DNA from 4 places in the Enterobacter sp. C4G1 genome. Region 2 is predicted to be linked to each of the others. Evidence: predicted binding sites of a transcription regulator. Region 2 holds the regulator's gene; each other region holds the start of a gene.

Region 1 (4,513 bases), 1.6 Mb from region 2:
CAACGTGACCCACGCGGCGCGAATGGCGGGGCGTAACCGTACCGAATTCTACAAACTGCTGTCGCGGCACGAGCTGGAAGCGAACGATTTTAAAGAGTAGTACCGCAAAAACCGAATGAATATGATACTGTGAGCAACCGATTACGAGGCAGCTTACTGGCAAGAGTTTAAGGACCCACCATGAAAAAGATTGATGCGATTATTAAACCTTTCAAACTGGATGATGTACGTGAAGCGCTGGCTGAAGTCGGCATCACCGGGATGACCGTAACAGAAGTGAAAGGTTTTGGTCGCCAGAAGGGCCACACCGAACTGTACCGTGGTGCAGAGTACATGGTGGACTTTCTGCCAAAAGTGAAAATCGAAATCGTGGTGAGCGATGACATCGTGGATACGTGTGTGGATACCATTATCCGCACGGCGCAGACGGGCAAAATTGGCGACGGTAAAATTTTCGTCTTTGACGTGGCGCGCGTGATCCGTATCCGTACCGGTGAAGAAGACGACGCCGCAATTTAATTTTCTTGCCGGGTGGCGCTGCGCTTACCCGGCCTGCAATACCTCTCACAGGCCCGTGCAAGTACAGCGCCGCTGGGCGATTACAGCACCTTATGCGGGCCGAAGCACTCATAATGAATGCTGTCTTTATTCACACCCAGCTCAACCAACTGCTTCGCGGCATACTGCATAAACGCCACCGGGCCACACACATAGAACTGCATATCCGGTGCGCTGAACGCCCCTTCATGCTGGCTTAAATCAATCAAACCTTCGCTGTCGAAGCGAGCAGCCGCGCGATCAGCTTCAGTTGGCTGGCGATACCAGGTGTGCGCGCTAAAGCGTGGCAGATCTGCCGCCAGCGTTTTCACTTCATCCGCAAACGCATGAACGTCGCCATTTTCTGCGGCGTGGAACCAGTTCACCTGCGCGCTGTGGCTCGCTTTCGCCAGCGTATCCAGCATCGCCAGCATTGGTGTTTGACCAACACCTGCGGAAATCAGCGTAACCGGGGTATTGGCGTCAACGGCCATAAAGAAATCACCCGCAGGCGCGGCCAGATGCACCACATCACCCACGCTGGCGTTGTTATGCAGCCAACTGGAAACCTGACCGCCATCTTCGCGTTTCACGGCAATGCGGTAGCCTTTACCGTCAGGCTTACGAGTCAGAGAGTACTGGCGGATCTCCTGGTGCGGGAAACCTTCTGGTTTCAGCCACACGCCCAGATACTGACCTGGCTGATAACCTGCCACTGGTTGGCCATCAACAGGTTCGAATTCGAAGCTGGTAATCAGCGCGCTGCGTGGCGTTTTTTCGACAATACGGAATGCGCGAGTGCCTTCCCAGCCGCCATTTTTACTGGCATTTTCACTGTAGATCTGCGCTTCGCGGTTAATAAAGACACCTGCCAGCACGCCGTAGGCTTTACCCCAGGCGTCCAGTACTTCCTGACCCGGGCTGAACATCTCATCGAGCGTTGCCAGCAGGTGACCGCCAACGATGTTGTATTGCTCTGGCTTGATCTGGAAGCTGGTATGTTTCTGTGCAATTTTCTCTACCGCAGGCAGCAGCGCCGCCAGGTTTTCAATATTGCTGGCATATGCGGCGATAGCGTTAAACAACGCTTCGCGCTGATCGCCGTTACGCTGGTTGCTCATGTTGAAAATCTCTTTGAGCTCCGGGTTATGCGTAAACATACGATCGTAGAAATGTGCGGTGAGTTTAGGGCCGGTTTCAACCAGCAGGGGAATAGTAGCCTTAACAGTAGCGATGGTTTGAGCGTCGAGCATAGCAGCTTCCTTTAGATGTTACTTTAATGATGTATTTTAAATGCATCTTATAGAAAATACCCCTGCGTTGTAAATGGTTCTTTGCATCGTGAAAAATATGCATCACAAACCTGAAAAGAAATCCGTTGAAAATGGTGAGAGCTTTATTCCTCAAACCCTTGCGTGGCGTGGAGGAAAACGTTTGCGTAAAATCCTTTGTCAAGACCTGTTATCACAGAACTAATCAGTTATACTGTTGCCCGTCGTCCAACAGGACTGCCTTTTCAGGCCAAAATTTTATTGTTAGCTGAGTCAGGAGATGCGGATGTTAAAGCGTGAAATGAACATTGCCGATTATGATGCCGAACTGTGGCAGGCTATGGAGCAGGAAAAAGTACGTCAGGAAGAGCACATCGAACTGATCGCCTCCGAGAACTACACCAGCCCGCGCGTTATGCAGGCGCAGGGTTCTCAGCTGACCAACAAATATGCTGAAGGTTACCCGGGCAAGCGCTACTACGGCGGTTGCGAATACGTTGATATCGTTGAGCAACTGGCTATCGACCGCGCAAAAGCGCTGTTTGGTGCAGACTACGCTAACGTGCAGCCGCACTCAGGCTCCCAGGCTAACTTCGCGGTTTACACCGCGCTGCTGCAACCGGGTGATACCGTTCTGGGTATGAACCTGGCGCAAGGCGGTCACCTGACTCACGGTTCCCCGGTTAACTTCTCTGGCAAACTGTACAACATCGTGCCTTATGGTATTGATGAGTCAGGGAAAATTGACTACGAAGAGATGGCGAAGCTGGCTCAGACCCACAAACCGAAGATGATCATCGGTGGCTTCTCTGCATACTCTGGCGTGGTTGACTGGGCAAAAATGCGTGAAATCGCTGACAGCATCGGTGCATATCTGTTCGTGGATATGGCGCACGTTGCCGGTCTGATTGCCGCAGACGTTTACCCGAACCCGGTTCCTCACGCTCACGTCGTGACCACCACCACCCACAAAACCCTGGCGGGTCCGCGCGGCGGCCTGATCCTGGCGAAGGGCGGCGATGAAGAGCTGTACAAAAAACTGAACTCTGCTGTGTTCCCAAGCGCGCAGGGCGGCCCACTGATGCACGTCATCGCGGGTAAAGCGGTTGCGCTGAAAGAAGCGATGGAACCTGAGTTCAAGGTTTATCAGCAGCAGGTTGCTAAAAACGCTAAAGCGATGGTGGAAGTGTTCCTGAGCCGTGGCTATAAAGTGGTTTCTGGCGGCACTGAAAACCACCTGTTCCTGCTGGATCTGGTTGATAAAAACCTGACCGGTAAAGAAGCTGACGCAGCCCTGGGCCGCGCCAACATCACCGTGAACAAAAACAGCGTACCAAACGATCCGAAGAGCCCGTTTGTGACCTCTGGTATCCGTATCGGTTCTCCGGCTGTGACTCGCCGTGGCTTTAAAGAAGCCGAAGTGAAGGAGCTGGCTGGCTGGATGTGTGACGTTCTGGACAATATCAATGACGAAGCGGTAATCGAGCGCGTTAAAGGTAAAGTTCTGGATATCTGCGCGCGCTTCCCGGTGTACGCATAATCCCTCTGCTTTGCAGAAAGTAAAAAGGCCGCGATTGCGGCCTTTTTTTTGTTTAACGCCTGTCGAGGGATATTGCGCCAGGGCCGGTTATCGCCAGCAAAATAAATGCACCAGCAATACTGACGTTCTTGTAGAAATTAATCATATTCGGCACAACCGCATCACCGGTCATATCCCAGTAGTGATGACCAATCACCGCCGTTCCCAGCGTGTAGAAAATAAACAGCACGGCAATAGGGCGAGTGTAAAAACCCAGCACGATAAGAATAGCTGCGGGGACTTCCATCACCACCGCGATAATGGCCGCCAGCATGGGCATGGGGGCGCCGAGCGAGGTCATATATTGAACGGTGCCGCTAAACCCCGTCAGTTTGGGATAGCCAAAAATAATAAACAGGACAACGATGGCGATACGGGCAATCAATAACAGGAAGGAGCGTGAGGAGCCGAAATCGAAATAACGTAAGCTGTTCATGGCAAACGACCTCTGCATGCGATGTAGTTTAAACGTAATACAATTTTCCTGCTCTCGCCATACGCTATCCGGCTCTCACTGATGTTAATTTATCGTTAATTTATAGCACGCTAATGACTTGCTAAAGTCGGGGATTAACGCCAGACTATCGCCTCCATTTCAGGAGGGATTCATGGTTTTGCATTCCACACGCTGGCTGGCGCTCAGCTATTTCACCTACTTTTTTAGCTACGGTATTTTCCTGCCTTTCTGGAGCGTCTGGCTCAAAGGGATTGGCCTTACGCCGGAAACCATTGGCGTGCTGCTGGGCGCCGGGCTGGTTGCGCGTTTTCTGGGAAGTCTGTTAATTGCGCCACGCGTCAGCGATCCCTCCTTACTGATTAAAGCTGTACGAATTCTGGCGCTGCTGACGCTGGTTTTTGTGGCCTGCTTCTGGGTCAGCCATCAGTTTGCCTGGTTGATGGTAGTGATGGTGGGTTTCAATCTGTTCTTCTCTCCGCTGGTACCGCTGACGGATGCGCTGGCGAATACCTGGCAAAAACAGATAACCATGGATTATGGCCGCGTACGCCTGTGGGGTTCGATTGCCTTTGTGATTGGCTCGGCGCTGGTGGGCAAGCTGGTTAGTCTCTACGATTATCACGCCATTCTGGCTTTGTTGAGCCTCGGGATCGCTTCAATGCTGTTGGG
Region 2 (4,513 bases):
CGCAGCAATTAAAAACTTTGGTTCTGGCTGGACCTGGCTTGTGAAAGAAGCCGATGGCAAACTGGCTATCGTATCAACATCCAACGCGGGTACACCGCTGACCACCAGCGCAACCCCGCTGATGACCGTCGATGTGTGGGAACATGCTTACTACATCGATTACCGTAACGCACGCCCGAACTACCTGGAGCATTTCTGGGCGCTGGTTAACTGGGAATTTGTTGCGAAGAACCTCGCAGCGTAAGAGACACGCAGAAGGGTTCGCTCTTCTGCGTTATGATTATTCAGCCGCGCAGGCCGTTTCTGGCTGTTTACGACCCGACATCAGTACCAGCAGTAACCCCAGAGCCGCAATAATCGCCCCCATTACCGGCACAAAGCTGTACCCCAGGCCACCCGAAATCACCGCACCACCGGCCGCAGCGCCCAGTGCATTACCCAGGTTAAACGCACCAATATTCACGGATGAAGAGAGTCCTGGCGCTTCATGCGCCACACGCATTACCCGCATCTGCAACGGCGGAACCACGGCAAAGGTCGCCGCACCCCATACCACCATCGCAATGGCTGCACCAAATTCGTTACGCGCCAGCCACGGAATGGCCACCATGATGGCAATCAGCAGCGTTAAGAAGCCTTTCAGCGTGCCACTCACGGAACGGTCTGCCAGCTTACCGCCCAGGTAGTTACCGATAGAGAACCCTACGCCAATCAGCACCAGCATCGCGGTAATAAAGACCGGCGTGGCATGAGTAATGTCGTGCAGCACGGGCGAAATATAGGTATAGAGCGTGAACATCGCCCCAGCCCCCAGCACGGTGGTCAGCAGTGCAGACAATACCTGAGGACGAACCAGCACGGACAGCTCTTTGCGTACATCAGGGCGTTCGCCTGCGCTGCCTTTTGGCAACGAGAAGAACAGTGCGACCATAGCAATCACGCCCAGTGCAGCGGTTGCCAGGAACGACATACGCCAGCCGATCGCTTCACCCAGCCACGTGGCCGCAGGTACACCGCCGATGTTGGCAATGGTCAGACCCATAAACATGGTTGCCACGGCGCTGGCCTGCTTATGTTTAGGTACAACGCTTGCTGCAACAACCGATCCCAGTCCGAAGAAGGCACCGTGGTTAAGGCTAGTCAGGATACGTGACAACATCAGCGTGGTGTAATCCGGTGAAAGCGCGGAAAGTACATTCCCAAGGGTAAAAATAGCCATCAGGAAAATCAGCGCATTACGGCGCGCACGGTGTGAAAGCAGCAACGTCATTAACGGTGCCCCTACCATCACGCCAATCGCGTAGGCGCTAATCAGCATACCGGCCGCCGGGATAGAGACGTCTACACCCCGGGCGATAACAGGCAATAACCCCATCGGGGAAAATTCGGTGGTGCCAATCCCAAAAGCGCCAATCGCCAGGGCCAGCAGAGGAAAATTGATTTTCATGAGTCAACTCCGGATGCCGTGTCGTACCACGACACAGAACAAAGAAGTCAAAAGCATGACACCAATCACAAAAAATGAGAAGTTAACAATTTGGCAAAAGATTATTGCCGGAGAAGTAACAATAAAAGGAAATCCGGAGGGAGAACGCTCTCCCCCCGTCTGAATCAGTGCAGAATAGCCGTAAACGATGCAGCAACTATCAAACCCAGCACGATAACGGTGGTCGTCAGCGAAAACTTAAGATCGGTACTCATCAATTTTTCTCCTTTTAATCACCTTACGAAAAGTGAGCTTGCTCATTTTTACACAGTTTACGTCAAAAATCTTCCTGGATTTAAACTGATATCCACTTTTGCTCTTCCCCTTTTCATCAAGATAGGACAAAATTCCACGCTAAATTTATTAGCGTACCGGCCATTGACCCCCTCCTGACGTCCTGTGTCGTTTTCCCGGCGTGTCGCAATTCCAGATTGCGTGATAAGGGTGAGAGAAGGCAAACGTTTACCTTCAAGTTTTTCAGGAGCTTAGGATATGGTCTGGAGTGACATTTAATGGCAACAATTAAAGACGTGGCAAAACGCGCAAACGTTTCCACTACAACCGTATCACATGTAATTAACAAAACCCGTTTTGTAGCGGAAGAGACGCGTAATGCCGTCTGGGCGGCGATCAAAGAACTGCACTATTCGCCAAGCGCGGTCGCACGTAGCCTTAAAGTTAATCACACCAAATCCATTGGTTTGCTGGCCACCAGCAGCGAAGCTGCATATTTCGCAGAGATAATCGAGGCGGTCGAGAAAAACTGCTTCCAGAAAGGCTATACCCTGATCCTGGGTAACGCGTGGAACAACCATGAGAAACAGCGCGCTTATCTGTCTATGATGGCGCAAAAACGCGTGGATGGCCTGCTGGTCATGTGTTCCGAATACCCGGATTCTGTGCTCTCCATGCTGGAAGAGTACCGTCACATCCCAATGGTGGTGATGGACTGGGGTGAAGCGCATGCCGATTTTACTGACTCAGTAATCGATAACGCCTTTGAAGGCGGTTACATGGCCGGTCGTTATCTGGTAGAACGGGGTCACCGCGAGATTGGCGTGATTCCAGGTCCACTGGAGCGCAACACCGGTGCAGGCCGTCTGGCCGGATTTATGAAAGCCATGGAAGAAGCACTGATCACCGTTCCAGAAAACTGGATTGTTCAGGGTGACTTTGAGCCTGAATCCGGTTACCGCGCAATGCAGCAAATTGTCTCCCAGCCGCATCGTCCGACTGCTGTCTTCTGCGGTGGCGATATTATGGCGATGGGTGCGCTTTGTGCTGCCGATGAGCTGGGTCTGCGCGTACCGCAGGATATTTCTGTGATCGGGTATGACAACGTGCGCAACGCGCGTTTCTTCACCCCGGCGCTGACCACTATTCATCAACCGAAAGATTCTCTGGGTGAAACAGCCTTCAACATGCTGATGGACAGGATCGTTAACAAACGTGAAGAGTCGCAGTCAATTGAAGTCCACCCGCGTCTTATCGAACGTCGCTCCGTGGCGGACGGTCCTTTCCGCGACTACCGCCGTTAATCGTGCACGGAGCCAGTTAATCTGGCTCCCGTAACCACTCCCTGTTCAGCGTTTCACTGTCCCCCAGGTAATCCAGCAGCCAGGCCATCGCGGGCGATACGTCACTTTGCTGCCAGGTCAGACAACAGGCCGCGTCCGGGAATGGGTTTTCAAGCTCAAGGGCAACCCACTCCCCGGCATCGATTCGTGGTCTGGCAAAATGGACCGGCACCATTGCCACACACAACCCGGCAGAAAGGCAGGTCGCGGAGGATTCCCAGTCGGGCGCAATCACCCGTCGCTGGTTATCCAGAAGCCAGGTCACACGCTTGGGTAACGAGCGTGACGTATCTTCCAGTACCAGCGATGGCCAGTTACGCAGGGTATCATCGCTTAACGGCCCTGCCATTGCCGCCAGCGGGTGATCGCTTGCCACCACGCATTTCCAGCTTAACATTCCCATATCGCGAAATGCGTAACGTCCCCCAACGGGTATGGCCTGTGTTGCGCCGATCGCCATCTCAGCCCTGCCATCTGCCAGCGCATCCCAGACACCGTTAAAGACTTCCTGCGATACCCGCAGCTCGACATCGGAGAAGTGGCGATAAAAATCGACAATCATCTGCCGGGTACGTTCGGGTTTTACGATGTTATCCACCGCAATAGAAAGATGACCTCGCCAGCCATTAGCAATCTGCTGACACTGTTCACGAGTGATCTGCATTTTTTTGATAACAGAACGCCCTTCTTTCAAAAACCACGCCCCGGCAGGCGTTAACTCCACGTCGCGATGGCGGCGTTCAAACAGCGGAACGGCCAGCCACTCCTCAAGCTGACGCACCGTGTAGCTAATGGCCGAGGGGACGCGGTGTAGTTCCTGCGCGGCTCCGCTGAAGCTGCCGTTACGGGCGACAGCATCCACAACTTCAAGAGAATAATCTGACCACATTTTCTGCCTGCAAAAAATTTGAATGCACCCGCCAAATATTAGCGTTTCACAAGCCGCTTTGCACTCCCTACACTCTGCGCCAACGTACCCTGCCTCCTTAAGGAGAATAAAACAATGCAACCCAGGAAAGGTTTTTTAGTCTGGCTCGGCGGCTTAAGCGTGCTGGGCTTTTTAGCTACCGATATGTACTTACCCGCATTCGCTGCAATGCAGGAAGATTTGCAAACGCCTGCCGCGGCCATTAGCGCCAGCCTGAGTTTGTTCCTCGCCGGTTTTGCCTTTGCACAGCTGCTGTGGGGGCCGCTCTCCGACCGTTTTGGTCGTAAACCAGTGCTGTTACTGGGTCTGGCAATTTTTGCCGTAGGCTGTCTTGGGATGTTGTGGGTACGCGATGCGACCTGGTTACTGGTGCTGCGTTTTGTTCAGGCCGTCGGCGTTTGTGCCGCAGCGGTCACCTGGCAGGCGCTGGTGACGGATTACTATCCGGCTTCACGGACCAATCGAATTTTTGCCACTATTATGCCGCTGGTAGGCCTCTCTCCCGCGCTTGCACCACTGCTG
Region 3 (4,513 bases), on a different contig from region 2:
GCTTTAACAAAATATGCAGACCTGTCTTGTCGGGCTGGGTAGATGTCATACGGATTCCTTTTGCCGGGAGCCTGTTAAGTGTAGTGCGCGGGTTGCGCTTCGTCTGACGCCGTTAATCTGAAAGTCACTGCTGCTTTTCTTAACCCATCGTGGTAATAGTGAAACACTGTTGTAAAAATCCAGGTAGAACCCCATGCCCGAACCTTCCGCCGAACCGGCACTCAGCGGATTACGCCTTAATCTGCGTATTGTTTCTGTCGTCATTTTTAATTTTGCCAGTTATCTGACCATTGGCCTGCCGTTGGCGGTCTTACCTGGCTATGTCCATGATGTCATGGGGTTTAGCGCATTCTGGGCGGGGCTGGTGATTAGCCTGCAATACTTCGCGACTCTGCTAAGTCGCCCTTATGCGGGGCGTTATGCCGATCTGTTCGGGCCAAAAAGCATTGTGGTCTTAGGGCTGTGTGGCTGCTTCCTCAGCGGGCTGAGTTACCTGATGGCCGGATTGAGTAGCGGCTGGCCGATAGTGAGCCTGGTGCTGCTGTGCCTGGGGCGCGTGATCCTCGGTATCGGACAAAGCCTGGCCGGAACAGGGTCAACGCTGTGGGGCGTGGGCGTTGTGGGTGCTTCCCACATTGGGCGAGTGATATCGTGGAATGGCATTGTCACCTACGGGGCGATGGCAATCGGCGCGCCGCTGGGTGTGGTCTGTTTTTCATTTGCGGGGTTAAACGGGCTGGCGCTGACTATTATGGCTGTCGCACTGCTGGCGATTTTGTTTGCCCTGCCGCGCCCGAAAGTAAAAGCCAGCAAAGGCAAGCCGATGCCGTTTCGTGCGGTGCTTGGCCGCGTGTGGCCTTATGGCATGGCGCTGGCGCTGGCCTCAGCTGGTTTTGGTGTCATCGCGACCTTTATTACTTTGTTCTACGACGCAAAAGGGTGGGACGGGGCCGCGTTTGCGTTAACCCTATTTAGCTGCGCATTTGTGGGGGCGCGTTTGCTGTTCCCGAACGGCATCAACCGCCTGGGCGGGCTGAATGTGGCGATGATCTGTTTTAGCGTGGAGATTGTCGGGTTGCTGCTGACCGGGATTGCCGCGGCACCGTGGATGGCAAAAATGGGTGTTTTCCTGGCGGGCGCCGGCTTCTCGCTGGTGTTCCCGGCGCTGGGTGTGGTGGCGGTGAAGGCCGTACCACAGCAAAACCAGGGGGCTGCGCTTGCGACCTATACGGTGTTTATGGATATGTCTTTGGGCATCACCGGGCCACTGGCGGGGTTGGTGATGGCGTGGGCAGGCGTGCCGGTTATCTACCTTGCGGCGGCGGGGCTGGTGGCGGTGGCGTTGTTGCTGACGTGGAGGCTAAAAAAATGGCCCCCGGAGCAAACCCCGGAGGCCACGTCACCATCGTGAGTAATTACTGAATCACGATGGTGTTAATGATGTTTTCAGCGGCGGTCTGCGCTTTCTGCTGATCGTCTGCTGGCAGGGTGATTTGCAGGGTCAGCAGTTTGTTGTCGACCTTGCCAAGCACCACAGAAGAGTAAGCGGTCTGGCCTTTTGCAGAGATGATGCTGTCCAGTTGTTGCATTGCGTGACCTTTCAGCTCAATGGACTTGTTGGTCACAACCTGCAACTGCGGGTCACGGCTGCGCTGCTGATCTTCCAGACGTTTGGACAGAACGCCCAGATCTTCGCTGGTGTCATCGCCCACAATCACAATCACGGCTTTCTGCCCGGTCGCATCGGAATAGACGTGCATATTGTTCGCCTGTGTACCCAGCTTACCGCTCTGATCGGTCATATCTGCTGGCAGAGAGAAACTCAGCTTGCCATCCAGAAGACTTACCGGCTGCCCGGCCGCATTACTTTCTGCTGACGCGCCTTGAGCAGGTGCTTTCGTGTCGCTGTTATCACAGGCGGCAAGGCCCACAACCAGCAGGCCAATCCCGACATATTTAACCAGATTGCGCATTGACTTCTTCCTTTCGATAAACGGCCATAACGGCTCATTCGAGCATCTTATCACAACTGTTAAAGCGAACCCTTAACCTGCCTGCAATGCAGAGATTTCAGATTTATCTGCCAGCCTTTTCAGCAGCATATTCAGCAATACGCCATACATCGGCAGGAAGAACACAATGCTGATAAGCACCTTGAAGCAGTAGTCCACCAGCGCGATTTCCATCCAGTGTTCAGCCATAAACGCATCCGGACTACGCCAGAAAGCGATAAAGAAGAAGGCCAGCGTATCGCTTACGTTACCAAACAGCGTGGAGGCCGTTGGGGCCATCCACCAGCGATGGTTTTGCCGCAGGCGGTTAAACACGTGCACGTCGAGGATTTGCCCCAGGGCATAGGCCATAAAGCTGGCGGTAGCGATACGCGCCACAAACAGGTTGAAGTGCGTTAGCGCCTCAAAGCCCTGCCAGCTTCCCATATAGAACAGGGAGGAAATCACGTAGGAGATGAACAGTGCCGGAAGCATCACCGCAAAGATAATTCGACGCGCCAGCGGTGCACCAAAGATACGCACGGTTAAATCGGTCGCGAGGAAGATAAACGGGAAACTGAACGCGCCCCAGGTGGTATGAAAACCAAAAATGGCGATCGGCAGCTGTACCAGATAGTTGCTGGAGGTGATCACCAGCAGATGAAAAAGAGAAAGCCAGAACAACGCTTTTACGCGCTGCGGTTGAGAGAACTGCGTCATATTGTGACCTTTTTGAACGTTGGGGTGAGGGAACCCAATAAAAACCGCTGCATGATACTGCTTTCATTCACCTTTGCAATGGCTAATTTTCACGCAATCGTTAACCTGGTTTGCATTGGCGGCAACGGGGCGTAAACTACAGCCGTTTTTATGTGAACGAGAAGAAAATGACCGACCTGTTTTCCAGCCCAGACCATACGCTTGATGCCCAGGGCCTTCGCTGCCCGGAACCGGTGATGATGGTGCGCAAAACCGTGCGTAACATGCAGACCGGCGAAACGCTTTTAATCATTGCCGACGATCCGGCAACCACCCGCGACATCCCCGGTTTTTGTACCTTTATGGAACACGAACTGGTCGCGCAGCAGACGGAAGCGCTGCCGTACCGGTATTTGATTCGTAAAGGTTAATCGCCTGCCCGGGGCAGGCGTTCGGGATCTTGTCGGCCCGGTAAGGCGAAGCCCCCACCGGGCGGTGTTTTACCTTTTACGCAACAGCCGCAGCGCGTTCGCTGTTACCAGCACGGTTGCTCCGGTATCTGCCAGCACCGCCAGCCACAGCCCGGTAATTCCGAGCAGCGTGGTCACCAGGAAAATCCCTTTCAGGCCTAGCGCAATCGTGATGTTCTGACGAATGTTAGCGCGAGTGGCGCGCGCCAGGCGGATCATCTGCGCAAGCCCTGTCAGGCGGTTATGCGTGAGCGCGGCATCTGCGGTTTCCAGTGCCACATCGGTGCCGCTACCCATCGCAATGCCAATGGTTGAGGCTTTCATTGCCGGGGCATCGTTGATCCCATCACCCACCATCGCCAGCGGCGCACTGCCATTCAGTCGGGTGACTGCCTTCACTTTGTCGGCAGGCAGCAGCCCGGCCTGAAACTCCATGCCTAACTCTGCGGCGATGCTCGCGGCGGCGCGTGGGTTATCCCCGGTCAGGATCACGCCCTGAACACCAATCTGATGCAGATCAGCCATGGCCGCTTTTGCATCCTCACGCAGGGTATCACGCAGTGCCAGCATCCCCAGCGCAGTGCCATCCTGCACCACAATAATCACCGTCTGTCCGGCCTGTTCCAGCTCATTTACGCGGGCAGCTAACCCGGCCACAGGGAATTTATCCGCAGCACTGATAAGCACTTTCTTGTCCCCGACGTGGGCTTCAATCCCTGAACCCACCAGCGCACGCTGGGCAGTGGCTGCCGGTATGGTCAGCCCACGGGACTGCGCTTCACGCACAATCGCCTGGGCCAGCGGGTGCGTCGAACCTTGTTCAACGGCGGCAGCCAGTGCCAGTAGTTCGTCTTCACTGATGTTCTGGGGATAAACGCCAGTCACCTGCGGTTTACCCACCGTCAGCGTACCGGTTTTATCAAATGCGATATGCTGAACCTGGCTCAACTGCTCCAGTGCCGCACCGCCTTTAATCAGCGCACCGCGGCGTGCTGCGGCGGCAAGGCCTGATGTAATCGCAGCGGGTGTGGAGATAACCAGCGCGCACGGGCAACCAATCAGCAGCAGCGTCAGGCCCTTGTAGATCCAGCCTTCCCACGGCGCGCCAAACAACAATGGCGGGATAATGGTGACCAGCAGGGCAACCAGCATGATGGCAGGGGTGTAAATGCGGCTAAAGCGATCGATAAAGCGTTCCACCGGCGCACGGCGCTCTTCGGCCTCTTCAATGAGCTTCAGAATGCGGTCGATAGCGCTGTCGCCTGGTTCGGAGAGTACGGTCAATTGCACCAGACGGTCGACGCTGGTGGCTCCGGCAGGGACTTTTTCACCCGCTTCACGCTCCACGGGAAT
Region 4 (4,513 bases), on a different contig from region 2:
CGGAACGCTGCTGTTCCAGAAGTGCGCTATCTAATAACGCGGTAAATTCAGCAAAGCGCTGTAGCCCCAGGCGCCGGCGAATGGCGAACAGACCGTGGTGCAGATACTCGCTGTACTCCTTCCAGCCAGCCTCTTCACCATAAGCGGCGGAAAAATCGGCCCACATATGGTCGAAATACTCTTCGCGCAGGCGTTCAAGGCGAATGTCGAACGGGTCGTCCACTACCACAATTGAAGACTGCACCATGCGATCGCGCAGGCACTCCGGCAGGTGGTTGGAGCCAATCATGCGGCCTTCGTCTTCCAGCACCCAGCGTGCGGCATCTTTTTTTAACAGCTCAACCGCCAGCTGGTTTTCGAAACTCGCCTGCGAAAGCTGCGGCTGGAGCGTGCGGCCAAACGACGAACCACGATGATGCGCCAGCCCTTCCAGATCAACCCCCTGCGCGTGCTGCTTCACCAGCAGGGTTTTACCGCTGCCGGTACAGCCGCCAATCAGCACCATCGGTTTTTGCACCTGCTCGACGGTGGCCAGAATGGCTGTCTGACGCAGCACCTTATAGCCGCCCTTGACCAGCGGATAATCAACGCCGGCCTCTTTCAGCCAGGCCTGGGCGATATGCGAACGCTGCCCGCCACGCGCGCAGCAGAAATAGCCGTTGGGGTTTGCCAGACTTGCTTCGCGCCAGGCATGAATGCGCGCCTCGCGCGTGTCGCCCATCACCAGACTATGGCCGAGTGCCAGCGCGGCTTCAGGCCCCAGGCGTTTATAGCAGGTGCCGACGGCAGCGCGTTCGTCGTCGTTCATTAAGGGCAGGTTGATTGCGGCGGGCATCGCGCCCTGTGCGAATTCGATCGGCGCGCGAACGTCGATTAAAGGGGTATCAGACGCGAGGATCGCGCGATAGTCCGTTCCATCGTTCATGGTGATTCCAGAAGAGAACTAAGCAGTAATGATGGGCGGGAATTGTACGCCGGGGAAAGAGGAGGTCAACTCCCCGGCGGAGGGAGAACTATTTAAGCTTCGACTGTGCCCAGACAATACCGCTGGCGTACTCTGGCGGCAGCAGCGGAATAATGGCCTCAAGCGTCGCGCTCAGACGACCTTCATCAGTGTCGTTCAGATTAAGGTGACCCACCTTACGTCCAGGACGCACTTCTTTGTCGTACCAGTGCAGATGCACCAGCGGCAGCTTAAGCCAGTCGTAGTTCAGATCGGTACCGATCAGGTTGACCATCACTGATGGGCTGTTCACCACCGGTTGCGGCAGTGGCAGGTCAGTAATGGCGCGCAGGTGCAGCTCAAACTGGCTGATGGATGCACCGTTTTGCGTCCAGTGTCCGCTATTGTGCACGCGCGGAGCCAGTTCGTTAATTAGCAGCCCGGCTGGGGTGACAAAGCACTCCATCGCCATCACGCCCACATAACCCAGCTCATGCATGATGGCCGAGAGCATATCTTCTGCCTGCGCCTGCTGTGCGGCATTTGCCTGCGGGAAGACGACGCTGGTGCGCAGAATGCCATCCTGATGCAGGTTGTGCGTCAGCGGATAAAACACGGTGCTGCCATCGTGCGCACGGGCGCCGACCAGCGAGACTTCGCCGCTAAAGTTGATGCCCTGCTCAACAATGCACTCACCGTAGCAATCGTCCGGCAGTTCGGCGGTTTCACTGGCGCGTAAGCGCCACTGCCCGCGACCGTCGTAACCGCCCACGCGACGCTTCACAATCGCCAGTTCGCCGAGCATGGCAAACACGTCGTTCCATTCGCTTTTATCGGACAGCAATTGCCACGGCGCGGTCGGCAGACCAAGTTTGTCGAACAGCTGTTTTTGGGTCAGACGGTCGGCAATGATCGGGAACACGTCACGGTTAACAAAAGCGTTATGACGCGCCAGCTCACGGGTCAGGGCTGTTTCCGGCCAGCGTTCGATCTCAGCGGTGATTACGCTCTGATGAAAAGGCACGGCTTCCGGTTCGGCATCCAGCCCGACGGGCCAGACGGAAATCCCCAGCGGTTCACCGGCCTGGCGCAGCATTCGGCCTAGCTGACCGTTGCCGAGAACGCAAACCTGTTTCATGCCGCACCCCGCGGATCCGGGTTATCCAGCACCTCGTCAGTTTGGGCTTTACGCCAGTCAGCCAGACGCTGATGTAACGCTTTATCGTGAGTCGCCAGAATCTGTGCGGCCAGCAGCGCGGCATTTGCCGCACCGGCTTTGCCAATCGCCAGCGTACCCACCGGAATACCGCGTGGCATCTGAACAATTGAGTAAAGGCTGTCAACGCCGCTTAATGCAGCGCTTTGTACCGGAACACCTAATACAGGAACCAGCGTTTTTGCGGCAATCATGCCTGGCAGATGTGCTGCGCCGCCCGCACCGGCAATGATCACCTCGTAACCGTTCTCTTCAGCGCTTTCGGCAAAGCTGAACAGTTTATCGGGGGTACGGTGTGCGGAAACCACTTCAACATGGTGCGGAACATTCAGGATTTCGAAGATTTCGGCGGTGAACTGCATGGTAGCCCAGTCGCTTTTGGACCCCATCACGATGGCGACACGCGCCGGATTATTGCGGGAAGACATGCGTCTTAAAACTCCTGTGGTGCGAAACACACTGCTTTCGAGGGCACAGAGAATAGCATGTAATACGGGCAAGGAAAACGGTTGCGCGGCTAAAACTTGAGCCGTTGTGGCCACCCGCGCATAACAAAACAGACCGCATCTGGCGGTCTGTTTAGCGAAAATCTCTGGCGATTTTTACAGGAGATTTCCTGCTGTCAGGTTTTCTTTATCGAATGCATGGCCGACATCAATATGATTTTCCATGCTGGTGTCGATATTCGAACCTGCTTCCGGGGTGGAGAAGCGATGCTCCGCCGCCATCGCGCCAGTGGACAGGACAGTGGCCAGCAGCAGGGTGCTCACGATGCTGATTGTTTTCATTCTCTGTTCCTTACTCATCGTATTGTCGCTGTCGCTTGTCTGTTTACTGGCGGCACGGCAATCAGGGGTCTTATTTAGTCAGTTCTGCAGTCATGTGAACACGGTTGTTGAACTGTGCGCTGGTGATTTTGTATGACGCCCCCTGTTCAGCAGCCTGTGCGGCAATTTTGGCTTCTGCACGGTCAATGGTAGAGGCGGTAGCACTGACGCTCTGAGCGAAAGAACCGAAAGAGATCAGAGAAAGAGCGGCAACTGCAACGAAAGTTTTGATGGATTTCATGGTCGTATTCCTTAAGTGTTTTGTCTGTAGTAGGGCGTGTTGCCCTGATGTGATAAATAATAGACCGACCATGGATTGATTAAAATCGAAACAATTTGCCGATATCATTCAAAAAAACTGAATGCATTTGATCATTTAGTGCGGTGGGGTATCAGAAAGGAAATGCGATCAGTTCCACGCCTTCGGGCGTGACTTTTACCATTGAGCCTTCGCTGTGCCAGGCACCCAACACGACGCGATGAGCGGGTTCGCTGTTGGCGGTAAGCGAATGGACGTCCGGGCGATGGGTATGACCGTGGATCAGCCATTGCACGCGGTGTTTTTCCATCACATCGATAACCGCCTGTGGGTTAACGTCCATGATGGTCATTGATTTGCTGCTGTTGGCGGCTTTACTGCCTGCGCGCATTTTCGCGGCGATGCGATTGCGGATAAACAGCGGCAGAGCCAGGAACAACGTTTGGATCCACGGGGTGTGGACTTTGGCGCGAAACGCCTGGTAGCCGGTATCGTCGGTGCAGAGCGTATCGCCGTGCATGATTAACACCTTGCGGCCATACAGGTCGAGTACCTGTTCTTCCGGCAGTAAGATCATGCCGCTTTCACCGGCGTAACGTTTGCCGAGCAGGAAATCACGATTGCCGTGGATGAAGTAGCAGGGGACCCCGGAATCAACCAGCGCCTTAATGGCGGCGGCAATATCGTGGTGCAGCGGGTTGGGATCGTCGTCGCCAATCCAGGCTTCAAACAGGTCGCCCAGAATGTAAAGCGCATCGGCGTTTTTGGCTTCACCGCGTAAAAAACGCAGAAAACCGGCGGTGATCGCCGGTTCTTCTGTTTGCAGATGTAAATCTGCAATAAAGAGTGTCGCCACGAATTACTCGCTGACGGTCACGCTTGTAATCACAACGTCTTCTTTAGGAACGTCCTGGTGCATACCGCTGCGGCCAGTAGAAACGCCTTTGATCTTGTCAACAACGTCCATACCTTCAACCACTTCTGCGAATACGCAGTAGCCCCAACCTTGCAAGCTTTCGCCAGAGAAGTTCAGGAAGTCGTTGTCAGCCACGTTGATGAAGAACTGCGCGGTTGCTGAGTGTGGAGCCTGTGTACGGGCCATTGCCAGCGTACCACGGGTGTTTTTCAGACCGTTGTTTGCTTCGTTTTTAATAGCTTCTTTAGTTTCTTTCTGGTTCATGCCAGGTTCGAAACCGCCGCCCTGGATCATAAAACCGTTGATCACACGGTGGAAGATGGTGTTGTTGTAGAAACCTTCGCGGCAGTAG

Evidence for each region. The regulator PurR, encoded in region 2, represses purine synthesis genes. The targets are predictions, from matches to a motif close to CANGCAAACGTTTGCNTG.
Region 1: glyA (serine hydroxymethyltransferase) is a predicted target of PurR. The motif match lies at 1,961-1,978, and genes of this name have one in related genera.
Region 3: tusA (sulfurtransferase TusA) is a predicted target of PurR. The motif match lies at 2,802-2,819, and genes of this name have one in related genera.
Region 4: purE (5-(carboxyamino)imidazole ribonucleotide mutase) is a predicted target of PurR. The motif match lies at 2,658-2,675, and genes of this name have one in related genera.

The regions. Positions count from the first base shown of each region.
Region 1 is NZ_JBQVVV010000002.1:1,810,472-1,814,984, reverse strand. Features, by position in the region: gene glrR (two-component system response regulator GlrR) at 1-100, shown strand, start outside; gene glnB (nitrogen regulatory protein P-II) at 181-519, shown strand; gene hmpA (NO-inducible flavohemoprotein) at 600-1,790, opposite strand; gene glyA (serine hydroxymethyltransferase) at 2,095-3,348, shown strand; gene ACT9TW_RS22430 (DoxX family protein) at 3,401-3,823, opposite strand; gene ACT9TW_RS22425 (3-phenylpropionate MFS transporter) at 3,996-4,513, shown strand, end outside.
Region 2 is NZ_JBQVVV010000002.1:258,496-263,008, reverse strand. Features, by position in the region: gene sodB (superoxide dismutase [Fe]) at 1-244, shown strand, start outside; gene ACT9TW_RS15105 (MFS transporter) at 281-1,447, opposite strand; gene cydH (cytochrome bd-I oxidase subunit CydH) at 1,612-1,701, opposite strand; gene purR (HTH-type transcriptional repressor PurR) at 1,999-3,024, shown strand; gene punR (DNA-binding transcriptional activator PunR) at 3,041-3,952, opposite strand; gene punC (purine nucleoside transporter PunC) at 4,067-4,513, shown strand, end outside.
Region 3 is NZ_JBQVVV010000001.1:762,921-767,433, reverse strand. Features, by position in the region: gene ACT9TW_RS03740 (AI-2E family transporter) at 1-49, opposite strand, end outside; gene ACT9TW_RS03735 (MFS transporter) at 194-1,411, shown strand; gene ACT9TW_RS03730 (DcrB family lipoprotein) at 1,416-1,973, opposite strand; gene ACT9TW_RS03725 (7-cyano-7-deazaguanine/7-aminomethyl-7-deazaguanine transporter) at 2,046-2,711, opposite strand; gene tusA (sulfurtransferase TusA) at 2,879-3,121, shown strand; gene zntA (Zn(II)/Cd(II)/Pb(II) translocating P-type ATPase ZntA) at 3,191-4,513, opposite strand, start outside.
Region 4 is NZ_JBQVVV010000001.1:2,224,577-2,229,089, forward strand. Features, by position in the region: gene mnmH (tRNA 2-selenouridine(34) synthase MnmH) at 1-925, opposite strand, end outside; gene purK (5-(carboxyamino)imidazole ribonucleotide synthase) at 1,014-2,081, opposite strand; gene purE (5-(carboxyamino)imidazole ribonucleotide mutase) at 2,078-2,587, opposite strand; gene ACT9TW_RS10660 (hypothetical protein) at 2,762-2,947, opposite strand; gene ACT9TW_RS10665 (YdgH/BhsA/McbA-like domain containing protein) at 3,018-3,227, opposite strand; gene lpxH (UDP-2,3-diacylglucosamine diphosphatase) at 3,379-4,101, opposite strand; gene ppiB (peptidylprolyl isomerase B) at 4,105-4,513, opposite strand, start outside.